3 regions of the Salinicola sp. CPA57 genome follow, and region 2 is predicted to be linked to each of the others. Evidence: predicted binding sites of a transcription regulator. Region 2 holds the regulator's gene; each other region holds the start of a gene.
What was found. The regulator LexA, encoded in region 2, represses DNA repair genes until DNA is damaged. The targets are predictions, from matches to a motif close to TACTGTNTANNTANACAGTA.
Positions count from the first base shown of each region.

Region 1: the regulator LexA is predicted to act here: its motif matches at 4,225-4,244, upstream of umuD (translesion error-prone DNA polymerase V autoproteolytic subunit).
Region 3: the regulator LexA is predicted to act here: its motif matches at 5,474-5,493, upstream of DOM36_RS02345 (DUF1654 domain-containing protein).

Region 1 covers NZ_PZJR01000002.1:29,885-37,849, forward strand. Annotated here, with positions in the region: gene DOM36_RS02015 (NAD-dependent succinate-semialdehyde dehydrogenase) at 1-334, opposite strand, end outside; gene DOM36_RS02020 (hypothetical protein) at 604-1,053, opposite strand; gene folE (GTP cyclohydrolase I FolE) at 1,158-1,715, opposite strand; gene DOM36_RS02030 (serine/threonine protein kinase) at 2,006-2,992, opposite strand; gene DOM36_RS02035 (ComF family protein) at 3,033-3,485, opposite strand; partial or broken gene DOM36_RS20400 (double zinc ribbon domain-containing protein) at 3,552-3,788, opposite strand; tRNA gene DOM36_RS02040 (tRNA-Leu) at 3,942-4,026, shown strand; gene umuD (translesion error-prone DNA polymerase V autoproteolytic subunit) at 4,259-4,711, shown strand; gene DOM36_RS02050 (Y-family DNA polymerase) at 4,708-5,979, shown strand; gene DOM36_RS02055 (SOS response-associated peptidase) at 6,529-7,191, opposite strand; gene DOM36_RS02060 (trypsin-like peptidase domain-containing protein) at 7,242-7,965, opposite strand, start outside.
Region 2 covers NZ_PZJR01000003.1:644,355-652,319, reverse strand. Annotated here, with positions in the region: gene moaA (GTP 3',8-cyclase MoaA) at 1-691, shown strand, start outside; gene DOM36_RS05230 (H-NS family nucleoid-associated regulatory protein) at 851-1,141, shown strand; gene DOM36_RS05225 (ribonuclease J) at 1,313-3,001, opposite strand; gene purU (formyltetrahydrofolate deformylase) at 3,266-4,114, shown strand; gene dinB (DNA polymerase IV) at 4,146-5,222, opposite strand; gene lexA (transcriptional repressor LexA) at 5,242-5,889, opposite strand; gene DOM36_RS05205 (TetR/AcrR family transcriptional regulator) at 6,179-6,847, shown strand; gene nagZ (beta-N-acetylhexosaminidase) at 6,934-7,950, shown strand.
Region 3 covers NZ_PZJR01000002.1:76,313-83,673, reverse strand. Annotated here, with positions in the region: partial or broken gene DOM36_RS20250 (hypothetical protein) at 1-421, shown strand, start outside; gene DOM36_RS02385 (hypothetical protein) at 418-744, shown strand; gene DOM36_RS02380 (hypothetical protein) at 744-1,070, shown strand; gene DOM36_RS02375 (hypothetical protein) at 1,063-1,356, shown strand; gene DOM36_RS02370 (hypothetical protein) at 1,521-2,000, shown strand; gene DOM36_RS02365 (SOS response-associated peptidase) at 2,001-2,663, shown strand; gene DOM36_RS02360 (hypothetical protein) at 2,731-3,306, opposite strand; gene DOM36_RS02355 (Y-family DNA polymerase) at 3,491-4,765, opposite strand; gene umuD (translesion error-prone DNA polymerase V autoproteolytic subunit) at 4,762-5,208, opposite strand; gene DOM36_RS02345 (DUF1654 domain-containing protein) at 5,205-5,453, opposite strand; gene DOM36_RS02340 (endonuclease/exonuclease/phosphatase family protein) at 5,824-6,858, shown strand; gene DOM36_RS02335 (lysozyme inhibitor LprI family protein) at 6,952-7,353, shown strand.

The DNA of each region.
Region 1 (7,965 bases), on a different contig from region 2:
GCTTGCCCTGCTCGGCGGTCATGATCGCGGCCAGTTCATCCTTGTTCTCGAGCATCAGCTCGTACCACTTCATCAGGATGTCAGCGCGCTCCAGCGCGGTGTGATTGCGCCAGCCCGGAAGCGCGGCCTCGGCCGCATCGATCGCCCGCTCGGTCTCGGCACGCCCCAATCTCGGCATGCGCCCCAAAATCTCGCCATTGGCGGGATTATCGACGTCGATCTGCTCACCGCTGTCGGCGGCAACCCAGTTACCATCGATATAGGCAAAAGGTCTGAACAGCGCGCCCTCTTTCACGGACTCTGCCTTGACGGACTGTGCTTGGTCGGATTGCATGACTCACTCCTCCTTGATGTGCTTGCCGGATGCGGATGATCAGCCCATCCTGACCGGCCGTGGCCACGGATCAGCGTGCAACGGGATCGTTGGTGACGGCAACCTGCGACGACGAATTCAGTGTCACTGTGCTACCCGACAGGATGGCGTGTTAACGCCACCTCTGCCAGTCGAAAGCCGCGTCGGTTGAGTATCAGCCGGCGCCGGGCCGGGCATGCCCCTGAAAGAGCGGCACAGGAATGGCGACAGCGGCCCGGCGGCGAAGCGATTCACAGCTGTGACCACAGGGTCACGCCCACGGCGATCGCGATTGCCGCGCCGCTCAGCCAATAGCCGTTGACGCGCTGTGAATGGCGATGGATGTGGCGCAATCCCAGCCAGGCCAGCGCGATCGCCACGACCTCCACCACCGGTGCGTAGCGCCCAGCACTCAACCCGACCAACGACATCACCAATGCTGCCAGCGACCAGTGAGAAAGCTGTTTGCGCCGCGTCTTGCCGTTGACATCGCGCGTACTGCTGGCTCGACGCTGAACTTCGGGACGATTGAAGACCTGGATCGCCAGCCCATCGCGCAGCTCGAAGCGAACCGGGGTACCGGCGCTCGGCAAGCCGCGACCTCGCCACTGCGCCAATTGGAACGAATAGCGTTTGCCGTCATCACCCTCGACCTCACCGGTCTGGGCTTCGTCGTCGAAATGAGAAAGGCGACCATCCATGGGACTATCCTTGCGGCTCTCTTTGAAACCTTCGTGACGACCTGCCGCGATGCGGTCTTCGCGACCGCCTCTGCCTGGCGGGAACTTTGGCCCGCCAGCCCGAATCAGCGACCGTTGACCAGCATCAGGAACTCCTGACGCGTCGTCTGATTCTTGCGGAAGCTGCCCAGCATTACCGAGGTCGTCATGCTGGAATTCTGCTTCTCGACACCTCGCATCATCATGCACATGTGCTGGGCCTCGATCACCACGCCCACCCCGCGAGCCTCGGTCACCTGCATCACGGCTTCGGCGATCTCGCGAGTCAGGTTTTCCTGAATCTGCAATCGGCGCGCATACATGTCGACGATCCGCGCGAACTTCGACAGCCCCAGCACCTTGCCCTGAGGGAGATAGGCGATGTGACACTTGCCGATGAAAGGCAACACATGGTGCTCACACATCGAGTACATCTCGATGTCCTTGATCAGCACCATTTCATCGGTATCGGACGCGAAGACCGCGCCATTGATCAGCGCTTCCAGGGACTGGCCGTAGCCCTGTGTCAGGAACTGCATCGCCTTGGCGGCACGCATCGGCGTATCGCGCAGACCTTCACGCTCGGGATCTTCTCCCAGCTTCTCGAGAATGCCGTGGAAGTGGCCCGCCAGTTGCTCTGTCATGTTGCTGCCTTGTCTATCGGTATCATTCATCGAATGCTAGGCACTGCCTGAAAACTGCCTGCGCTCGCCCATACGGCGTTAAAAATCGACTCAAGATGCTCATTTACACGCCGTAAACTCCGCCTTTTCGCCGATTTTTGCCTTGTCTTGCCTTCGCTCGTCGACTTTTCAGACAGCGCCTACGCCCGCGTTGGCACTCGGCCCCATTGTCGGTGTCGGCCAATTCTAGCGAAACTCCATCGGCACCACTATCACGACAAGCCCTCGAGCCACTACGGATCGGCAGCGGTTCAGGCCAGCCAGCGCGGAGAGTCGAGTGCCAACCGCTGCTGCTCGAGATGTCGGATGTGCTGGTCCCAGTAGCCGCTATCGGCGACATAGGGGAAAGCGCGAGGGAACGCGGGATCCTGCCAGCGCGCCGTGACCCAGGCACTGTGGCGAATCAGGCGCAAGGTGCGCAGCGCTTCGATCCACTCGAGCTGACGACGGTCGAACTCCCGGGTCATCTCGTAACCTTCGATGACTTCGGACAGCTGCATCTGCCACTCCTCGGGGGACTGGGCGGTCAACAGCATCCACAGATCCTGCACCGCCGGCGCCATCAGGCAATCATCGAAGTCGACCAGCGCAAAGTGCTCGTCCCGCCCCAGCATGTTGCCGAGATGGCAGTCGCCGTGAACACGCTGCAGCGAACTTTCCGGCCAGGCACGCTCCGCCAGCAGCGGTAGCAGCGAATCGATGACCTGGCCGTAGCTCTTGCGCTGTCGGGCGTCGAGCCAGCTTGCCTGAAGCACTCGGATACGGCTCTCCTCGACCATCGTGTCGAGATCGAGTCGGATTCGGTGACGGAAGGGTTGGCGAGCACCAACGTCGTGGACTCTGCCGATCAGCTCGCCAAGCGCAAACAGATGTGCGGGATTGTCGAGTTCCGGCGCCTGACCGACGACGTGGGCGAACAGCGCAAATCGGAAACCTTCGAAGTGATGCAGCGTGGCGCCAGTGGCGTCTTCCCACGGCGCCCCGACGGAGATCGACTCCGCCGCCAGGGCCTGGAGAAACTCGTGCTCTTCGAGGATCTGGTCGTCGCTCCAACGCTCCGGGCGGTAGAACTTGACGACCCATCGACGGCGGTCGTCGTCGGTCAGCGAGTAGACCCGATTTTCATAGCTGTTGAGCGCGAACGGCTCACCGGGCAACCAGAGGCCAAGAGACTCGACTGCCTCGACGACCCGCTGTGGCGTCAACGTCTCGAACGGATGCAGGGAAACGGCGCTCATACGGACCTCGACTGACGGCGACATGCTTGTGCGCATGCTATCAGATTCGCACTGATGGCGTACGCGCGAACGCCAGCGCCGTAATCTGCCGCGCCCCGGCAGCCCGACAGGCCAGCGCCAGTGATTCCAGCGTCGCCCCGGTGGTCATGACATCGTCGACGATCATCACCGCCGCCGGTAATGGCTGGTTCACCGCGAATGCCCGTTTCACGTTGCGCCGTCGCGACACACGATCCAGCCCCCGCTGGGACGGCGTCTCCCGCAGTCGCTCGGCCTCTACCGTTGGTAGCTGCAAACGCTCGGCCAGACGCTTCGTCAGCCACGCCGTATGATCGAACCCCTGTTCACGAGTTCGCTCGCGCTGGCCGGGCACGCCGATCACAGCTTCGCCGAGGTCGAGGCCACGACTCAGGGAAGCCAGCATCAGCTGAATCAACACTTCGCCTGCCCGCGGATCCGCCGAGAACTTGTAGCGCTGGATCAGCGGCGTCATGCGCGACTCGTAGCGCAGCGGAACCCATGCCGCCGTCTGCGCAGGCGGATGGCGGAGACAGCGTCCGCACCGACGTGGCGTGGAAGGCGCGAGCGCGTTCGTCGGCAATGGTTCGGCGCAAAGCCCACACGCACCATGATTCCAGGGCATGTCCGCAAAGCAATCGGCGCACCAGGGCACGCCGTCGGCCACGGCCGTATGGCAGAAGGCACAGTAGCCTGGCAGCGCCGTTTTCAACTGAGCGTGGATCCAGCCACATAACCGGCGAGTCGTTGGTTTCACCGCTTTCAGACATCGCAGCATCGGCTCTTCTCTCGATCGCTTCGCTATCGATCATTCAATGTTGATGTCGACTGCGACGACGAAAACTGAAGCCATTACCCGATTATCGGTGACCGGACGGCCAACGATTGACATCGATAGCGCGGCCAGTAAAATGAGCGCGCCTGTCGGAATGCGGATGTGGTGGAATTGGTAGACACGCTAGATTTAGGTTCTAGTGCCGAAAGGTGTGGGAGTTCGAGTCTCCCCATCCGCACCATCAAGGCCCCTTCTTTCAAAGACTTACGATAACCACCCTTCTGTCTCTTGTCCTCAGACGGTCTGTTTTTGGCATAGTGTGGTCAGCTTTTTGGTCAGCATTCACTGCCGTAACTGCTTCATTTATAAAGCCCCTACTCGCATAACCTCCCGATATAGCTAAATTTCGCTATTTGCCTGCGCGCGGCTGTCTGCCCGATACTGTATGCCCATACAGCTTTAGGTGGATTTTCATGAGCACTATCGTCGATGTCCTGGGCCAGGCAGATCTGAGCGCGCCGCCCTCTTCGATCCCTCTCGCCGCCGGCGAGGTCCGCGCGGGCTTTCCCTCTCCCGCCGACGATTATCTCGAGACGACGCTCGATCTGAACGAGTTGCTGATCCCGCATCCGACAGCGACGTTTTTCGTGCGGGCCAAAGGCCATAGCATGGAGAAGCACGGCATCTACGACGGCGATCTGCTGATCGTCGATCGCTCGCTCGAGGCTGGCGTCGGTGATGTCGTGATCATGGCGGTGGATGGCGAGCTGACATGCAAGCAGATGCAGAAGATCGGCCAACGCTACTATCTATGCTCAGGCAACGAGCAGTTCCCGCCGATCCCGCTCGCTGGCTGTGACTGCCATTGCTGGGGCGTCGTCACTGACAACATCCACTCGCTGCGCCGGGGGCGCTCGGCAAAGTGATCGGCCTGGTCGACTGCAACAATTTCTATGCCAGCTGCGAACGGGTCTTCCGCCCCGATTGGGAAGGTCGGCCTGTCGCAATGCTGTCGAACAATGATGGCTGCGTGATCGCTCGCTCGAACGAGGCGAAAGAGCTGGTCGAGATGGGCGCGCCGACGTTCAAAATCCCGCCTGACGCTCGGCACCAGCTGATCCTGGTCTCGTCGAACTACACGCTCTACGGTGACATGAGCCGGCGCGTGACTGCCACGCTGCGCGAGTTCACGCCGGACGTCGAGATCTACTCAATCGACGAGTCGTTTCTCGGGTTTGACGGTTTCCCGCTTGAGCAGCTCGAGGAGCACTGCCAGCGGCTACGCTACGTTGTTCGGAGGAACACCGGTATTCCGGTCAGCGTTGGCCTGTCGACATCGCGAACACTGGCCAAGGCTGCCAACCGTTTGGCGAAGAAGATTCCGGCCTATGAGGGCGTGTGTTTGTTGCAGCCCGATAGCGACGTCACGCGCCAAATCCTCGAGGAGATGCCCGTCACTGATCTATGGGGCGTGTCCGGACGGCTGGGCCAGCGGCTGTCGCAGATGGGTATCGTGACCGCCTGGCAGCTGCGCGAGGCCGACCCGAAGCGGATCCGCGCGCGCTTCAGCGTCGTGCAGGAGCGGCTCGTCTATGAGCTGCGCGGGGAGAGCTGCATCGATACCGACGACTACGATGAGCCGAAGAAAAACATCATGACGTCCCGATCGTTCGGGCGACTCTCGAGCGATCCGCACGAAGTCCGCCAAGCGATCCGCGCGCACGCCGCCCGCGGCGCCGAGAAGCTGCGGAAACAAGGATCGGTGGCCAGGGCGATTCAGGTTCACCTGAAGACCAACAAGCACCGCGAGGACTTGGCTCAGTATCACCCTGCCCTGGTCGTCCAGCTCCCTCACCCGTCGAACGACACACGCGTTATTGTCGGCGCCGCCCAAACCGCACTGAAACGTATGTGGCGCGATGGGTACCGCTACATGAAGGCCGGCGTGATGATGCTTGATCTCGTCGACCACGCGACGCAGCAGCACGACATTTTCGACACGTTAGAGAGTGACGCCGAGCGTGAGCGATCAGCCAAGGCATCAGCAGTCATGGACGAGCTGAACCGCCGCATGGGTAGCGGCACGGTGCGCTTGGGCGGGACCAAGGGTAAAGCGGATTGGAAGCTGAAAGCGGAACTGCTGACGCAGCGCTATACGACGCGGTGGGATGAACTGCCGGTGGTGAAGCTGTAAAAAACGAGAGCTAAGCGTGCACGCGAGAGCTCTCTGATAGTCAGCTATGCCTGAAGTGCTGAGCTTCTACGATCATCGGGATCGTACGTCCCTGGCTGCAGCCGTCCTGACTGCGGTCCCTGCGAACACCCATTCCTTGGGTGGTGGGCCAGACTACGCCGTATCCATCCCATTAGATACAAGCATCCGAATTATATTTTGGATTTATGCCTGTAGGGCTCACTTCGTAGGCTGGGTCATGATGTGCAAATGCAACGATGCAGAAACAACAAACCCCGGCACGATGGCCGGGGTCGAGATGTTGACGCGTGTAAAACGGCGAACGTGCGCACGAACGCATAAGCAAAGCGTCGAGGGCATTATAACAGCGAATAGATACAGTTGAATAACGCCGATCAAAGTTCGACGGCTCGTAACGAAAAAGAGCCCGGCTGCACGGGCCGGGCAAGGAATCGCACACAAGGATGTCGCTCTCGCGACATAGAAACTATCGGCCGCATCCAGGCTGGCATGAGTACGAGTAAACCCACGCGCGATGTCAGCCATCGCTTACAGCGGATTGATCAACGCCGCGTTACGATCATCGCCAGGCTTGTTGACCGCGGTGCTGACGGGCCAGTGACGGATAAGGCCCGCGTCGATATGCCGAGTGACGCCACGGATTGCATCGCGGTCTGTGAATGCGGTATCCAGCCACGGCTCGAGCGAGTCGTTATCTAGCGCCAGCGGCATCCGGTCATGAACCTCTTTCGCAGACCCACGCGCTGGCTCGGTAATGATGGCCACGCCCGGCGCCAAGTCGTCGCCGCGCTCGGTCCAGATGCCACCCAGATATAGCGTCTTCCCGTCGGTGCGGGTAATGAAGTGCGGCTGCTTGCGACCATCGACGGACAGCCATTCATACCAGCCATCGGCTGAAATCAGACAACGGTGGCGCTTGAACGCCGGCGCGAAGTATTTGGAGGTGGCCACGGTTTCGGCTTTGGCGTTGATCGGCTGCGGGGCTTTAGCATCCGCCCACGCTGGCCGATATCCCCACCATAGCTGCTCGATCGTCACCGGCGCCTCGTCTTCGGCACGCCGCGCGACACTGATCAGCGTGCCCGGCGGCACGTTGTAACGAGGCTCAGCGTCAGCAAGAAGGTCGGGCTGAGCCACGGCCTCGGTGAGCGCTGAGAAGTCCATCGAGTAGAAAGCGAATCGTCCGCACATACCTAGAATGTGTAGACTAATATGCCGATAAAGTCATGATAAAAAATGGATCAACATGGAGGAATTTGCTGCTCCAAAACATCGATCTCAGTAGATTTAATCACGTACCCTAGATTATTTGGAATAGATGTCTTAGAAACAGGCTTGTTATGGGTAGGTATTAACTCCACTTCTATACTTCCATTAGCCATGTGTTGCGGTCCCGCATAAAGAACTCCAAGAAGCTTTATCCTACCTCCCATAAAGGTATTGTTATTCCGATCCATATAACCACTAAGATTGGTAAGAAAAACCGGACTACCACTAGACCCGGGGAAACACGCCATATCCATAACGAACTGAGACTTCCCAAGATAGTCATGTGCTGGCGTAGTAGCTATAGACCCCCTTCTAGCAATAGCTCCGTTATTGTAGCTATCCCATATCCCATTTGGGTAGCCAATCATTGTGAGTTCTTCAAGCGGCAACAAATAATCAAAAAAAGCCTTATTGGCAATATTATCTTTCGATATGAAACTTAAACCAACTTCGAATCCATTCACCTCAAAATGATGAAATATAGGAGCAGCTAAAATAGCACAAAGATCTACATTATCCGAAGGATGATTGACAATTGTCAAGCTCCCGTGTTGCAAAGTCACATTCTCAAAACCAATCGGATCTTCACTACCTTGCCTTTTAACATTTACCGGAAAAGATATCTGCTGTGCCTCTTCCACAACATGCTTATTCGTAATGATTCCGGGCACCAAATTTCCGGTATTTCTATCGTGA
Region 2 (7,965 bases):
AGGGTTGCGCAAGCACGCTGAAGCGCTGCATCGCGGCGGAATGACGCGTCTCAACGTCAGCCTGGACTCCCTGAACGGGGAGCGCTTTCGCCAGCTCACGCGGACCGGGGACCTGAACAAGGTCATCGATGGTATTCACGCAGCCCAGGATGCCGGCTTCGAGAAGATCAAGCTCAATGCGGTCATTCTCCGAGGTCGCAATGACGATGAAGTTCTGGATCTGGTGGACTTCGCTCGCGATGAGCATCTGGATATCAGCTTTATCGAGGAAATGCCGCTGGGCGATGTGTCGGATCACTCACGGGGGGAGACGTTCTATTCAAGCGATGATGTGCAGAAAGAGATCGAATCCCGTTATGCGCTGATGCCGTCGACGGAGACAACGGCGGGCCCCTCGCGCTACTTCCGCATGGCGGATAGTGCCAGTCGCATCGGTTTTATCTCCCCTCATAGTCATAATTTCTGCAGCACCTGCAATCGAGTCCGTGTCACCGTCGAAGGGCGTCTGTTGCTGTGTCTGGGCAATGAGCATTCTGTCGATCTACGTGAGACTTTGCGCCGCTATCCTGGCGATCTGACACCGCTCAAGGAGCAGATTGTCGCTGCCATGGATTTGAAGCCGGAACGTCATCACTTTACGACCGACGGTGATGTGCAGGTCGTGCGGTTCATGAATATGACAGGTGGTTGAACTGCTATTTCTCTAATCCGGCGCCAGTTTGTTCTGGATAAAGGCACGCGAATGACGCGTGCCTTTTTGATTTAATTTCTTGCCAAAAAGGATGGTGAGAATATACTTTCATCAAAACAAGCGGTGTGAGCCGTAATGAAATCTGGGAAGGAGAGGACGATGTCCACCGAATCATTGGAGCGCATCGCTCGAAACAAGAATGTCGCGCGGGCTGCTGCGCGTCAGCTGAGCATGGAGCAGCTGCATAAGCTCTCTGAAGTCATCAGCGAAGTGATCGAGCAGAAGCAGGAAGAAGATCATGAGCGCCTCAAAGAAGAGGCTGACAAGCAGAAGAAGTTGGCCGAGATTCGGGAAGCCATGAACAATGCCGGATTGTCGATGGACGACCTGGTAGGCGAGCAGCCCCGGAAGCGTCGTGGGCGTCCGCCGAAGAATGCCAACAAAGGCTGAACCCGGTATCCATGCGCCAAGGCATGTCCGGTATCGTTGTCGAAAGGCATGTCCGAGATCGTTGTCGAAAGACATGTGCGATATTGGCGAAAGGCAGGCTGATCCGGTGTCGGCCTCGTGACAAAAGCGCGTCTGTCATCCAACAGGCGCGCTTTTTCATTGGCCGACGGTTCAACGAGAATGAACCGAGCGGACCTCGTATTCCGGCTGGGGGTCGGCGGGCATCAACTGAAGGTGAATTTCCGGTAGCGCGGGCAGGCGCTCTCGTAACCAGTCGCGCAAGGGGCCGAACAGCTGCTGACGAAGTTGCAGCAGCGTCTCTGCCGGTATGGTGTCTATTCGTTCATCCAGCCAATCGGCTAGCGAGTCCTCATCCAGGGGAAGAGCTATTTCGCTGTCCCACAGCAGTCGACCGATACGAGTCCAGCCTGTCTCGGTGGGCAGTACATTCAGGGCAATCGACAACGAGTGGGAATGCTTGCGAGCCGATACGGGTTGTGTGGGTTCGCCGGCGCGCGCGCGCGATCCAATCAACTGCGGTCTCAGGTGGTGCTGGGTTCTGACAACCAGCGTTTCCGCCTCCAGGGCCAGAACGGTGCCGTTCCTGACCAGATGGGGCACGTGAATGCCGAGATCTGCTGCCAGTTCACGATGCGCTTCCTGATGCGACGCTTCCCCGTGAACGGGCAATAATAGTTTCGGTTTTAACCAGCGGTAGAGCTGGCGCAGTTCTTCTCGAGCGGGATGTCCCGAGGCGTGCAGGGCCGGGTCGGTGTGCTCATCGTGCACGTTGACACCGAGCCGCTTGAAGCCGGCCTTGAGTCGTTCGATCTGGCGCTCGTTACCGGGAATGGCTCGGGCCGAGAAAATCACGTCGTCCTGTGGTTGCAGATCCAAGGCGGGGTGTCTGCCCTGGGCCATCCGCGATAGCGCCGAGCGCGGCTCCCCCTGACTCCCGGTGGCGATGATCAGCACCTCTTCGGGATACAGGTAGCCCAGATCGTGCGTCGGCACTCGAGGCGGGAAATCATCGAGATACCCCAGCTGAAGAGCGATCGACACCATCCGCTCCATCGAACGGCCAAGCAGGGCCACTCGACGCCCGCTGCGTTCGGCGATCCCGCCCAGCGCCTTGATACGGGCGATATTGCTGGCAAAACAGCTGACCACGACGCGACCCCGGCAGTTCTGGATGACCGCCTCCAGCGCGCTGGCAGCTTCCGTCTCGCTGCGCGAATGGCCTTCGACGTCGGCGTTGGTCGAGTCGGCCACTACCAGATCGACCGGAGCCAGGGTCTCAAACTGGCTGGCGGACAGCGGGGCGCCGATAAGCGGGCGTTCGTCGAGTTTCCAGTCGCCGGTATGCAGAACGCGATGGCGTGGGGTGACGAGGGAGAGCGCGCAGCTTTCCGGTATCGAGTGCGTCACCGGCAAGAAAGTGACTTCGAAAGCGCCGGACGTCACGCAAGTGCCCGGTTGAACAGGCTTCAGCGCATCGGTCCTGAGCCCCTGCTCGATGAACTTGGCCCGCAGCAGCTCAATGGCCAGCGGGGTGGCATAGACCGGACAATTCCAGCGGGGCCAGATCCAGGCCAGTGCGCCCAGATGGTCTTCATGACCATGGGTGATGAAGACGGCGGAGGGGCCCATCGCGTGGGCTGCGAGGTGTTCGACATCGGGAATCTGGAGGGGCTGATCCGGCAGGTCCTGTCGGATCATCATGCCGCAGTCGACGGCGATCCAATCGCCGTCATAGCCATAAAGCGACAGATTCATGCCGATCTCTCCGCAGCCGCCCAGCGGATGGAACAGCAACGGTGGATAGGTGCGGGGGCGTATCTGCGCGCGCGGACGGAACATCGGCATCCTTAAAGGGTGAAATCTGGTTTCACTATAAGTCATGCGTCTCGACCCGCTCAAACTCGTCGAGGCGGTGGCTGGCCTCCGCGGTTGCGTTACAATACCGCTTTCGTCGAAGCGGCGGGCCGCGCCGGGTCATGCCGGGGATGATCCGTCATCCGGAATCGTCCTTTAGAGCGGCTTTCGAACCAGCGCGTGTTTTCGAGTCACCGCACAAGTTCGTGCCACCGCGTATTTCCGAGTCAGAGAGTGTTACCGAGAGCCATGCCGCACAATTACCGTTTGATCGTTTCCTGCCCCGACCGCGTGGGCATCGTCTCGCGCGTATCGGGATTCATCGCTGCCCAGGATGGCTCGATCGTCGAAGCCAGTCAGCATTCCGATCTGGATATGGGGCGATTTTTCATGCGCTACGACATTCAGTCCAATGCGCTGAGCGCCGACGCGTTCCGTGAGGCGTTCGCTCCCATCGCCGACGAGTTCGAGATGACCTGGCGACTGAGTGACACCGGCCGGCGTCCGCGGGTGGTGATCATGGTGTCGCGGGAATCCCACTGCCTGGTCGATCTGCTCTATCGCTGGTCCGCCGGTGAACTCGACTGCGATATTCCCTGCGTGATCTCCAACCATGAAGACCTGCGCGCCCTGGTGGCGTGGCACGGTATACCGTTTCACCACGTGCCGGTCGATCCCGAAGACAAGGCTTCCGCTTTCGCCCGGACCGAGCGTCTGATCGAAGCGGCCGAAGCCGACTGCGTGGTGCTGGCGCGATACATGCAGATCCTGCCACCGGATATCTGCCAGCGTTATGCTGGGCGGGTGATCAATATCCACCACAGCTTTTTGCCGTCGTTCGCCGGCGCCAAACCCTATCATCAGGCCTTCGAGCGTGGCGTCAAACTGATCGGCGCGACCTGCCACTACGTTACCGAAGAGCTCGATGCCGGGCCGATCATCGAACAGGACATCCAGCGCGTGTCGCACTGCCATACGCCACAGGATCTGGTGCGGCTGGGGCGTGACGTGGAAAAGGCGGTGCTGTCACGGGGCCTGCGCTGGCATCTGCAGGACCGCGTGCTCATTCACGGCAACAAGACGGTGGTGTTCTCGTGAGCGTGTTTGCTTGACCAGCGCCGACCGGAGCTCAGGGTAGGCGCGTGCCGGGCGCATCGAGGTCGTCGAACAACCCCAACTGGTGATGATCCGGTTCCGGCATCAGGCGAACACCCACGCCGAGCAATCTGACGGGACGTTCTCCCCGATGCCAGGCGCTCTCCAGCAGTTCGTGAAAGCGCGCGTGAATGATGCCGGTGGCTCCCGTCTCCTGGGTAGTGCTGGCGAAGTCGTTGAACCGGACTTTGACGAACTGTTTGGCGATGGCTGGATCTCCGTGCCGCGCCAGGCGATCGTGGAGTTTCTCGATCAACGGCGCCAACGCCTGATGGCAGCCGGCAAGGTGGGGGAGGTCATGGTCGTAGGTGGTTTCGACACTGACCGATTTTCGCTCGCGGGAGACGTTGACCGGCCGATCATCGATGCCGTGGGCGAGTTCGTGAAGTCTTCGGCCGAACTTGCCGAACTGATCCAGCAGCCGGTCCAGTGGCTGAATGCGCAGGTCGCGGCAACTGGCGATCCCCAGGGCGTCGAGTTTGGCCGCCGTTGCGGGGCCGACACCGTGAAGCTTTTTCACCGGCAGATCGGTGATGAATGACTCCGTCCGTTCCGGCGGAATCACGAACAGACCGTCAGGCTTGTCCCAGTCACTGGCGATCTTGGCGAGAAACTTGTTGGGCGCGGCACCTACGGAAATGACGATTCCCGTTCTCGCGAGCGCTTCCTCCTTGAGCCATCGGGCCATCCAGGTGGCGCTGCCCTGGAACCGAGACACTTGCGTGACGTCGAGATAGGCTTCGTCGAGAGACAGCGGTTCGACCAGTGGCGTCAGCTCGTGGAAGATGGTCTGGATCTGTCGCGAGACCTCTCGATACTTGTCGAAGTCGGGTGAAATCACCTTCAGCTGGGGACACAAGCGCAAGGCGCGCGCCGTGGGCATCGCCGAGTGTACGCCGAACTTGCGGGCCGGGTAGTTGCAGGTGGCGATCACACCGCGGCGATCGGCGCTTCCCCCGATCGCCAGCGGCACACCCTGCAGAGAAGGGTCGTCGCGCATCTCCACGGCCGCGTAGAAGCAGTCGCAGTCGGCGTGCAGGATCTTGCGCACGGGGTCGGACACTGACGACTCAGTGGAGGCCCGAGCCATTGCCACCGCGAATGACGCCGACTCCCAATCCTTCGATTTCCAGATGCTGAAGTTCGAGATCGACCACGATCGGCTCGAAATCGGCGTTTTCGGCGATCAACGTGACGCGGCTGCCCTCGCGCTGAAAACGCTTGACGGTGACATCGTCATCCAGTCGTGCCACGACGATCTGCCCATTGCGTATTTGCTGGGTCCGATGCACGGCGAGCAGGTCGCCATCGAAGATGCCGGCATCCTTCATCGAGAGCCCGCGTACGCGCAGGAGATAATCGGCGCTGGGGGAGAAGTAGTCGGCCGGCAGCGGGCAGTAGCGGTCGATATGTTCGGTCGCGAGAATCGGGCTGCCGGCAGCGACGCTACCGATGATCGGCAAACCGGACGACTGAGGCTCGGCGGGCTCGGATTCGTTGCCACTGGCCGGCAGGCGAATCCCGCGAGACGTTCCGGGGATCATGCGGATGACGCCTTTCCGGTCCAGCGCTCGCAGGTGTTCCTCGGCAGCGTTGGGGGAGCGAAAGCCCAGCGCTCGGGCGATCTCGGCTCGCGTTGGCGGGTAGCCGAACTCGGCCATCGTCTTGACGATGAAGTCATAGACAGTCTGCTGCCGTGCGGTGAGCGGTCTCGCCATTGGGTCTCTCCCGGGCCTGTGTCATCGATCTGATTGGTGCGAGCCTGCTTGAATCGCCAGGCGCTTTCTGACCGTCTGCCAGGTTCATGCGGGCCCGGCAAATGGTCAGGCGTGTTCATGCATACAGGCTGGAATTGTATCCAGTCATTGTCGGCGAGGGAAGTGCCTTTCGGCTCGAGTTGGCGGGGTGGTGACCCCGACCCGACGAATTGGCGGATTGTGCCTCTCGTCACGGAATGATTAGAATCATAATCGTTCTAAGTTGTTGTTCTCTGGCGCGAGGTAAGACATGGCCCATTCCGACACCGTTACTCGTATTCTCGATACGGCGGAGGTCCTTTTTGCCGAAAAGGGTTTCGCTGAAACCTCGCTGCGCAACATCACGACGCGAGCCAAGGTCAATCTGGCTGCCGTGAATTATCATTTCGGTTCCAAGAAATCGCTGATCCAGGCGGTGTTCGCCCGCTATCTCGATCCGTTCTCGCAGCGCTTGAACGCGGCACTCGATGGGCTGGAGTCGCGCTACCAGGGCAAACAGGTGCCTCTCGAGGTGCTGCTGGAGCAGCTGGCCGTCAGCGTTCTGGAGGTGCCGGGCGAACGCAACAGCCTCAAGGTTTTCATGAAATTGCTGGGCCTGGCATATGCCCAGGCGCAGGGTCATCTCCGGCGCTATATCCAGGAGCACTACGGCGAAACGTTTCGCCGGTTCGTGGCGTGGCTGCGCCTGGCAACGCCGGATCTTCCGGATGCCGAGCGTTTCTGGCGTCTGCATTTCATGCTGGGCACGGTGGTCTTCACGCTTTCGGGCCTGGACGCGTTGCGAGATATCGCCGATAGCGAGTACCAGGAGCACATGTCGGTTCGGGAGCTGATCCGGCATCTGCGGCCCGTCGTGGTAGCCGGCATGCAGGCGCCGCTGCCGGCATCGCTGGAGGGGATCGACGCGGCCGTGGAGTGAGTCGGTCCCTCTGGCGGCCGGCTGGCTCTGTCATGCAGCAGCGGTGTCGTCTAGAATCGGGCGCTCAATGGTCTCAGGTGTTTGCTATGACTCAACCTCTCGGTCCGGTCATGCTGGATGTGGAAGGGACTCATCTGCGTGATGAGGAGCGGCAGTTGATTGCTCGCGCGGAGGTCGGCGGCGTGCTGCTGTTTGCCAGAAATACGCCGGACGTTGCCACCACCCGGACGCTGATCGGGCAGATTCGTGAATGCCGCCCCGACATTCTGGTGGCGATCGACCAGGAAGGTGGCCGGGTACAGCGTTTGAAGGAGGGGGTGACGCAGATTCCCTCCATGGCAACGCTGGGTCGGCAATTCGCCGAGTCTCCCGAAGCGGCATTGACGCTGACCCAGGACACGGGCTGGCTCCTGGGCATGGAGATGGCGGCCTGTGGCTTCGATGTGACCTTTGCGCCGGTTCTGGATCTCGACGATGACCGCTCTCCGGCCATCGGTTCGCGGAGTTTTTCTCCGGATCCGGAGGTGGTCACGGCATTGGCTGGTGCGTTCATCGAAGGGCTTCACGAAGCGGGTATGGTCGCGATCGGCAAGCATTTCCCCGGGCACGGCGGGGCTCGCCAGGACTCCCACTTCAAGGTGGCGGAAGACCCCCGCTCGCTGGCGGAGCTGCGCGAGCACGATCTGGTTCCTTTCGCCAGGTTGGCCGGCAAGCTGGATGGCATCATGCCGGCGCATGTCATCTATTCCGCCTTCGACGACCGCCCGGCCGGCTTCTCGCCCAGTTGGCTCGGCATGTTGCGCGAAGAGCTGGGATTCAAGGGCGCAATCTTTTCGGATGACCTGACCATGGCCGCGGCACATGCTGCCGGGTCGCCCAGCGAGCGGGCCGAGGCCGCCTGGAATGCGGGATGTGACATGGCCGTGATCTGCAATGCCCCCGAGGCTGCCCGAGAGGTCGTCGCGGCCTCTGAAGGCCGTCAGGCGCCGCGGATCGCCAAGTTGCGTTACGCGCGGGCGCGTCCCAGTCTGGAATCGTTGGGCGCCATCGCCCGGTGGCGACGCACCCACGTTCGTCTCGAGGCGCTCAGCCAATCCGAGTGATGGATACCGGGCGCC
Region 3 (7,361 bases), on a different contig from region 2:
TGCATTGCGTGATGTTGCTGGTACTGGTGAGGTTTACGCGAGAGGTGGCATCGTTGGCACGGTAGAAGATACCGGTGGTGTGCCAAGCGGCGCGATTATTGAGAGTGGATCGAACAGCACTGGTAGATATACAAAACTTGCAGATGGGACGCTAGAGACTATCCAGTTAGGTGTTGGAGAGGCGGTGCCTGAACCGGTTGCAATAGTTTTTCCACATGCCTTTTATGGCGATTTGCCCGATATATCACTTACGCCTATCAACACGACTACAACTGATAGGATTTTCACCTGCAATATTGCAGGTCGGTATAAAGATAAAGTCTATGTGAAGCTATTTACAGCAACAAATCCAGCTGCACCAGTTTTTACAGATACTACCTGCAACGTCATTGTAAAGGCTTCCGGAAGGTGGAAAGCATGAAACTTAAACTGATTCCACAATGCGGCGACAATGACGTCTCCTTTTCTGCCCTAGGTCAGGTATTGACCGTTATCGTCAACGGCAGTGTTGAAACCTTTGACTTCACAAGCGCAGGCGATGGTACGTTCAATGGATTTGAGTCGGATGTGCTGCCTTCCATGCCTCTGCTATCAGCGACGAAAACCGATGGCGTTATCGAGGTTTTGGCGATCGGTTGCTATGGCCCCGAGCCCGTTCGCGAGGAAGAGGAAACCGACGACGCATTTCAAGCGCGCCATGCCGAGTGGGACGCCCTGCGCTTCAATCGAGAGGTGGAAATCTGATGGGCTCATTTACGCATACCCCAGCGCCGACCGCCGAAGAACTGGCAGTGCTCGAAGCAAAGCGCGAGCGCGACGCGTTCGTTTCCGCTCGTGCCGACCAGGTCGCCCGTATCAAAGTCACCAACGCTGCGGGCAACACCTTCGACGGTGACGAGACAAGCCAGAATCGTATGGCCCGTTTCGTTGCCATGGCCGAAGACTCCGACACGATCCGCTGGGTGCTCGCCGACAACTCCGTGATCCAAGCCACCAGGGCGGAACTAAAAGAAGCCCTGACGCTGGCCGGGCAGGCTCAGGCGGCTATCTGGATCGACGCCGATGAATAAAACTCACTGGGAACATCTAGCGATCGCCATCGGGCTACAACTCATGTTGTGGCCTTTTTTTGGCCTCGCCGTCGCCGGCGTCATCGCGGTGACGGCATTCTTAGCGCGTGAAATCGCGCAGCACGAATACCACCTCGCCCGAGATCGCGGGTGGGAGTGGGGCGACGTGATGCCCGTGCGCTGGTATGAGGGGCTGTTGTACTGGTCCCGCGATTCCGCACTGGATGTGCTGACGCCGGCGGCGGGGTGCGCCGTGGTGGCCATCATAGGCTGGTTGCTGGGGTAACTCGGCGGCCGAGAAAGAGAGGAGCGACCTGCGTGGGTGTGGTTTATCATAAGCATATCCAAGCGCTAAATTAAGTCGCGAACTTTAGACATTTCTCTTGTGTGATCTTACACTTTCCATTTTACTGGCCGTGATGTTTCACCAGTCTACCAATAGGATTATGAATGACTGCATATATTTCTATTATTGTGTCTGTTCTCGCGTTAGGGGTCTCGGTGGGGACGTATTTTGTAAGCTCCTATAACCAAATTATAACCAGTGCGGTTCAGCAGCAGTCTAGAGCGAATCTTCTAGTTAAAAAAGCCGAGTCAATACTTTACTTTGCTGAAAGTGTAGAAGAAAACAGTGGAAGCATTAATATTCCTGAGGGTGCGTCCCCCGATAGGCTCCACGCCAAAGCTGAAAAACTATATTCTGCAGCAAAATCTTCAGAAGATTCGATAAATCATCAGCTCGACAAGCTTCAGCCTGGAATTCCAGCCTTTAAAGATATTTTGAAGCAGACACATACCATGCATACGATCCAGCAGTACGAGCTGGCTCTAAACAAAGCATACTACGCCTTGACTGAAATCGAGAGCTACGCGCAGGTTGTCTCTCAGCAAACTGGCGTGCGATTCGTCTCAATGGATATCCCAAAATAAGTGTGCGGACGATACGCTTTCTACACGATGGATTTCTCGGCGCTCGCTGAGGCCGTGGCCCAGCCCGACCTCTTCGTTGACGCTGAGCCCCGTTACAACGTGCCGCCGGGCACGTGGATCAGTGTCGCACGCCGTGCTGACGACGAGGCGCTGGTGACGATCGAGCAGCTCTGGTGGGGATATCGGCCGACGTGGGCGGACACTACAGCGCCGCAGCCGATCAATGCGAAAGCCGAGACCGTGGCAAAATCGCGTTACTTCGCCCCGGCGTTCAAGCGCCACCGTTGCTTGATACCAGCAGATGGCTGGTACGAGTGGCTATCCGCCGATGGTCGCAAGCAGCCGCACTTCATAACCCGATCTGACGAGCAGACGCTATACCTGGCTGGCATCTGGACGGATCGAGGCGAAGACAAGCCACCAGGTGTAGCGATTATCACCGAGCCGGCGCGGGGCAGTGCGAAAGAGGTTCACGACAGGATGCCTCTGGCGCTGGATAACGACTCGCTCGAGCCATGGCTTGACCCGCACTTCACAGAGCGCGACGCCATCCGAGGCGTCACTCGTCATATCGACGCCGGTCTGATCCGGCATTGGTCGGTAAGTACCGCCGTCAATCGACCCGGTGACGATCGTAACGCGGCTCTGATCAACCCTCTGTAACGAAAAGCCCCGCTCCTGTTGGGCGGGGCCTGCGCGTACGTTTAGCGAATCACCTCGCTATTTTTCCTCAGCCGTCTTTGGTGTGGTACTCGGTGTAGCTCTCATAATCTTCCTCTTCCTCCTCGTCCAGAACAGACTCGCCGTCATGTTCAGGGCACTCACCTCGGAAGTTGATATTCTCAGCTCGATAGACGACGTCCGGCCCGCAGAATCTGCACGTGGCATACGCCTCAGCTTCCTGCTCGGCACATGTTTCACAAACGTAGCCATCAACAAATTGGCACCGGCCGGGCTCAAGCAGTGGCTGAATTCCAACAACCTTATTGCCGCATGATTCGCAGGGAGGAGCCAAGCCTGCGTGAATAACTGCAGCTACATAATCAGTACTTGATTGCTGCAGAGGTGTCGGCTTCATGCTAGATATCACCGCCTCCATTCTGTCTAGGTCGGGATCATATTCTTCGGCTAGCTCTTCGTTCTCGACGTCAAACCCATCATCGATCAAAGCTTTTTTCGAGTTGTATCCACAGTATGCCGCAATCACTTGATGTGCGTGAGATGAGCCTACTTTATCGCCGTCTTTACTGAATTCGTCGCGAAGGAATTTAGCCGCGACTTTCAACTGGTCGGTGTAATCATTCATGTCGAACGCTCCATTTCGCGCTAGGCAGCCGTTTCCCAGTGAGCATTTAAGCAAGCTGCCAGCGCATAGAACGCTGATAGTTTGGTGGTGCGAAGTGAAGCTGATTGAGGTTGCTCACAGCCAAGGCTAGCCACGCCTTCAGCGAACATATCTCAGCTTCGGCTGGGTAGTCAATCTCGTAATCTCACTTCAGGTGGGCCACCGGCAGCTCGTCCCACCGTGTTGTGTACCGGTTCGTCAGCAGCTCGGCTTTCAGCTTCCAGTCCGCTTTGCCCTTTGTGCCGCCCAAGCGCAGTGTGCCGCTCCCCATGCGTTTGTTCAGTTCGTCCATCACCGCTGATGCCTTGGCCGATCGTTCCCGCTCGGCGTCGCTCTCTGGTGAATCGAAGATGTCGTGCTGCATGGCGTCAGACTGCACGAGATCGAGCATCATCACGCCCGCTTTCATGTAGCGATAGCCATCGCGCCACATGCGTTTGAGCGCGGCCTGGGCGGCACCGACAATCACGCGGGTGTCGTTACTGGGGTGGGGGAGCTGAACGATTAGCGCGGGGTGGTATTGCGCCAGGTCTTCCCTGTGCTTGTTGGTTTTCAGGTGAACCTGAATCGCCCGGGCCACGCTGCCTTGCTTGCGCAGCTTCTCGGCACCTCGGGCGGCGTGCGCGCGGATCGCTTGGCGCACCTCGTGCGGGTCGCTCGAAAGCCGGCCGAACGATCGGCTGGTCATGATGTTCTTCTTCGGCTCGCCATAGTCATCTGTGTCGATGCAGTCGGTGCCACGCAGCTCATAGACGAGCCGTTCCTGCACGACCGAGAACCGTTGCCGGATCCGCTTTGGGTCGGCCTCGCGTAGCTGCCAGGCGGTAACAATGCCCATCTGGCTCAGCCGTTGGCCAAGGCGTCCGGACACGCCCCAGAGATCAGTGACGGGTAAATCCTCGAGGACCGCGCGCGTCTCGTCGCTGTCGGGCTGCATCAGGCATACGCCGTCGCGCCCCGCGCCTTTCTTCGCCCGTTTGTTCGCGAGCTTGGCCAGCGTGCGTGAGGTCGATAGCCCGACGCTGACCGGTATGCCAGTGTTGCGTCTTACGACACGCCGCATCTCGATGCAGTGGTCGATCAGCCCATCCAGGGGGAAGCCATCGAATCCCAGGAATGACTCGTCGATGGAGTAGATCTCGACGTCCGGCGTGAAGTCGCGCAGTGTCGCCGTCACGCGCCGGCTCATGTCGCCGTAGAGCGTGTAATTCGACGAGACCAGGATCAGCTGTCGCCGGGCATCGGGTGGGATCTTGAACGTAGGCGCGCCCATCTCGACCAGCTCTTTCGCTTCGTTGCTCCGCGCGATCACGCAGCCATCGTTATTCGAGAGTACGGCAACAGGCCGGCCTTCCCAGTCAGGGCGAAACACGCGCTCGCAGCTCGCGTAGAAGTTGTTGCAGTCGACCAGGCCGATCACGACCGCCCACCCCGGTGCGAATGGACGTTATGAGTGACGACGCCCCAGAAGTGACACTCGGCGTTGGCCAGGGGGATCGGCTTGTAGTTCTCGTTACCGGCGAGCAGATAGGGGCGCTGGCCGATTTTGCCGAGGCGCTTGCAGGTGATCTCGCCGTCGACGGCGATCACGACGATGTCACCGTCGGTCGGCTCGAGTGAGCGATCGACGACGAGAATGTCCCCGCTGAATATCCCGTAGCGCTCCATCGAGTCGCCAGCGGCGCGGACATAGAACGTCGCGCTAGGGCGCTGCACAATGTGTGCGATCAGATCTAGCTCTGCCTCGATGTAGTCATCGGCGGGAGAGGGGAAGCCGGCGCGGGCTTCGCCAGCGGCGAGAGGTATCATCACCGGCTGCGCGCCTTGGTCGTACTGGCCCAGGTACTGAACGGGGATCGTCATGATGCGGCCTCCGCTTCCGCTGCGTTCCAGGTGATCAGCGCCTCGGCAACGCCGACGCGAGATACCGAGACGTAGTCCAGTTCCTCGAACTCACCGAGCATGCGATTCCATGCGGCGGGATCATCCTCGTCGAAGCGGTAGACGGTGACAGCGAACTGCTCGCGATCGCGCGCCCGGGCGATCTGCTGCTGGATGCGGCGGCTCAACTGCTGATAAGACGCGGCGGCTTTGAATTGTGCGGACATGACAGCGTGCTCCCTAAGAATACTGTATGTGCGTACAGTATCGGGTAGACACGCTCGGCGGATCAAATAGCGTAATTTGGCTATAACAGTGATTATTGCAGGAAAAACTCTATATTAGCAGATGCCGAAATTCAGAAAGGGCAATCACTTACGTCTGGATCGAGGTTCGATAAAAATTCTTCGGTAATCCTCTGCACAGGATGCTCGCATTTAGCTGCACTTCGAAGGCGCTGAGTTATCAGAAGGGGTTCGGATCCAGTGTTCTCAGGTGAGCATGTCGCGTAGATTCCCCTCGCGCTGACCACCCACCAATTCGAGACCCTCTATGCTCTGCTGGAAACGATCCCTGTCGCTCATCTCACCACTCGTCGTGGCTGTGTCTTTCGCACCCCATGCAGCAGCTGACATCACCGTCGGTAGCTGGAACCTCAAGCATCTAGGGTGGAACAACGGCAAGCGCTTGGACGCCGTCGCTGACGTCGCGAAGGGCGCCGACCTGTGGGCGCTTGAGGAAGTGATGGACGACAGCGCCGTGACACAGCTCGAGCGTGAGCTGGAGCGGCAGACGGGTGAAGCCTGGAGCTCGATGACCTCCCACACGGTGGGGCGCAGCTCGTACCGCGAGAGTTACGCCTACCTGTGGCGAGACAGCGCCGTCGAGTATACCCAGGGCGCTGTAGTGTATTTGGATCCCGGCGATCTGTTCGCGCGGGAGCCGTACTTGGCGGAGTTCCGTGACAAGGATACCGGCGACAAGATCGCGATGGCCGCGGTGCACATCGTCTATGGCGACAACCGCGCCGATCGCACGCCAGAGATCCGTGAGCTGGCCAGCATCTGGGAGTGGATGCGCGAGGTCTACCCGGATAGCGCACGCGTCATCGCTGGCGACTTTAACCTGCCGCCCAGTGATCCCGCCTGGCAGCCGCTACGCGATACTGGCGCTCGGCCGGCCATTACCCGTGGCGCCACGACCCTGAGCGAGACCGACGGCCAATACGCCAGCCTCTATGACAACTTCTGGTATGACCCCGGCGAACTCAGCGTGACCGGTACCGGCATCGTCCGCTTTCCCGAGATGCTCGACATCGATCATGCCACAGCGCGTGACATCGTCTCAGATCACGCCCCCATCTACCTGACCACTGGCAACGCGCAGGCGAGATTCTCCGGCGCGGATGAGCTGGCGGGCGAGGGTGGTCAAGCGAGTGGCCCAAGCTGCATTGATCTAGACACGGCCACGGCGAGCGAGCTGGACCGGCTGCCCAATGTCGGCCCGGCCCGTGCACATGACATCATCGACGGGCGGCCCTGGGCGACCGCCGATGATCTAACGCGCATCAGCGGTATCGGTACATCACGGGCACACGAGATCGCGGCGAGCGGGCTGGTGTGCGGTACTTGAGACCATGGTTTACGAGCAAGTCTCTCGTACGTTGGCTAGGGTGAGCAGGGCATGGCGACCAATAGAGCACAACACCAGAAGCGAGGTGAAAGGATGCGAAGTTTTCTCATGGTTTCAGGGCTGGCACTGGCTAGCCTGAGCGGATTGGCCCAGGCGGCCCCGTCCTGCGACGACGCAACCACTCAGCAGGAGATGAATGCCTGCGCGGGCGAGGGCTACCAAGCCGCTGACAAGGAGCTAAATACCACCTATGACGAGATCATGGGCCGGCTCGATGGCGACTCGAAGGATCGGATGAAGACGGCCCAACGGGCCTGGATCAAGTTTCGGGACGCCGAATGCGAATTCGTGAGTGGGCCGACCTCTGGAGGCAGTGCCAATTCAATGGTCAAAGTCGGATGCCTGGAGAACCTGACCCAGCAACGTACTGAGACGCTGAAGAGCTACTCGCAGTGCGAAGAGGGCGACCTGAGTTGCCCGGTACCCCGGCAATAAATCATCGG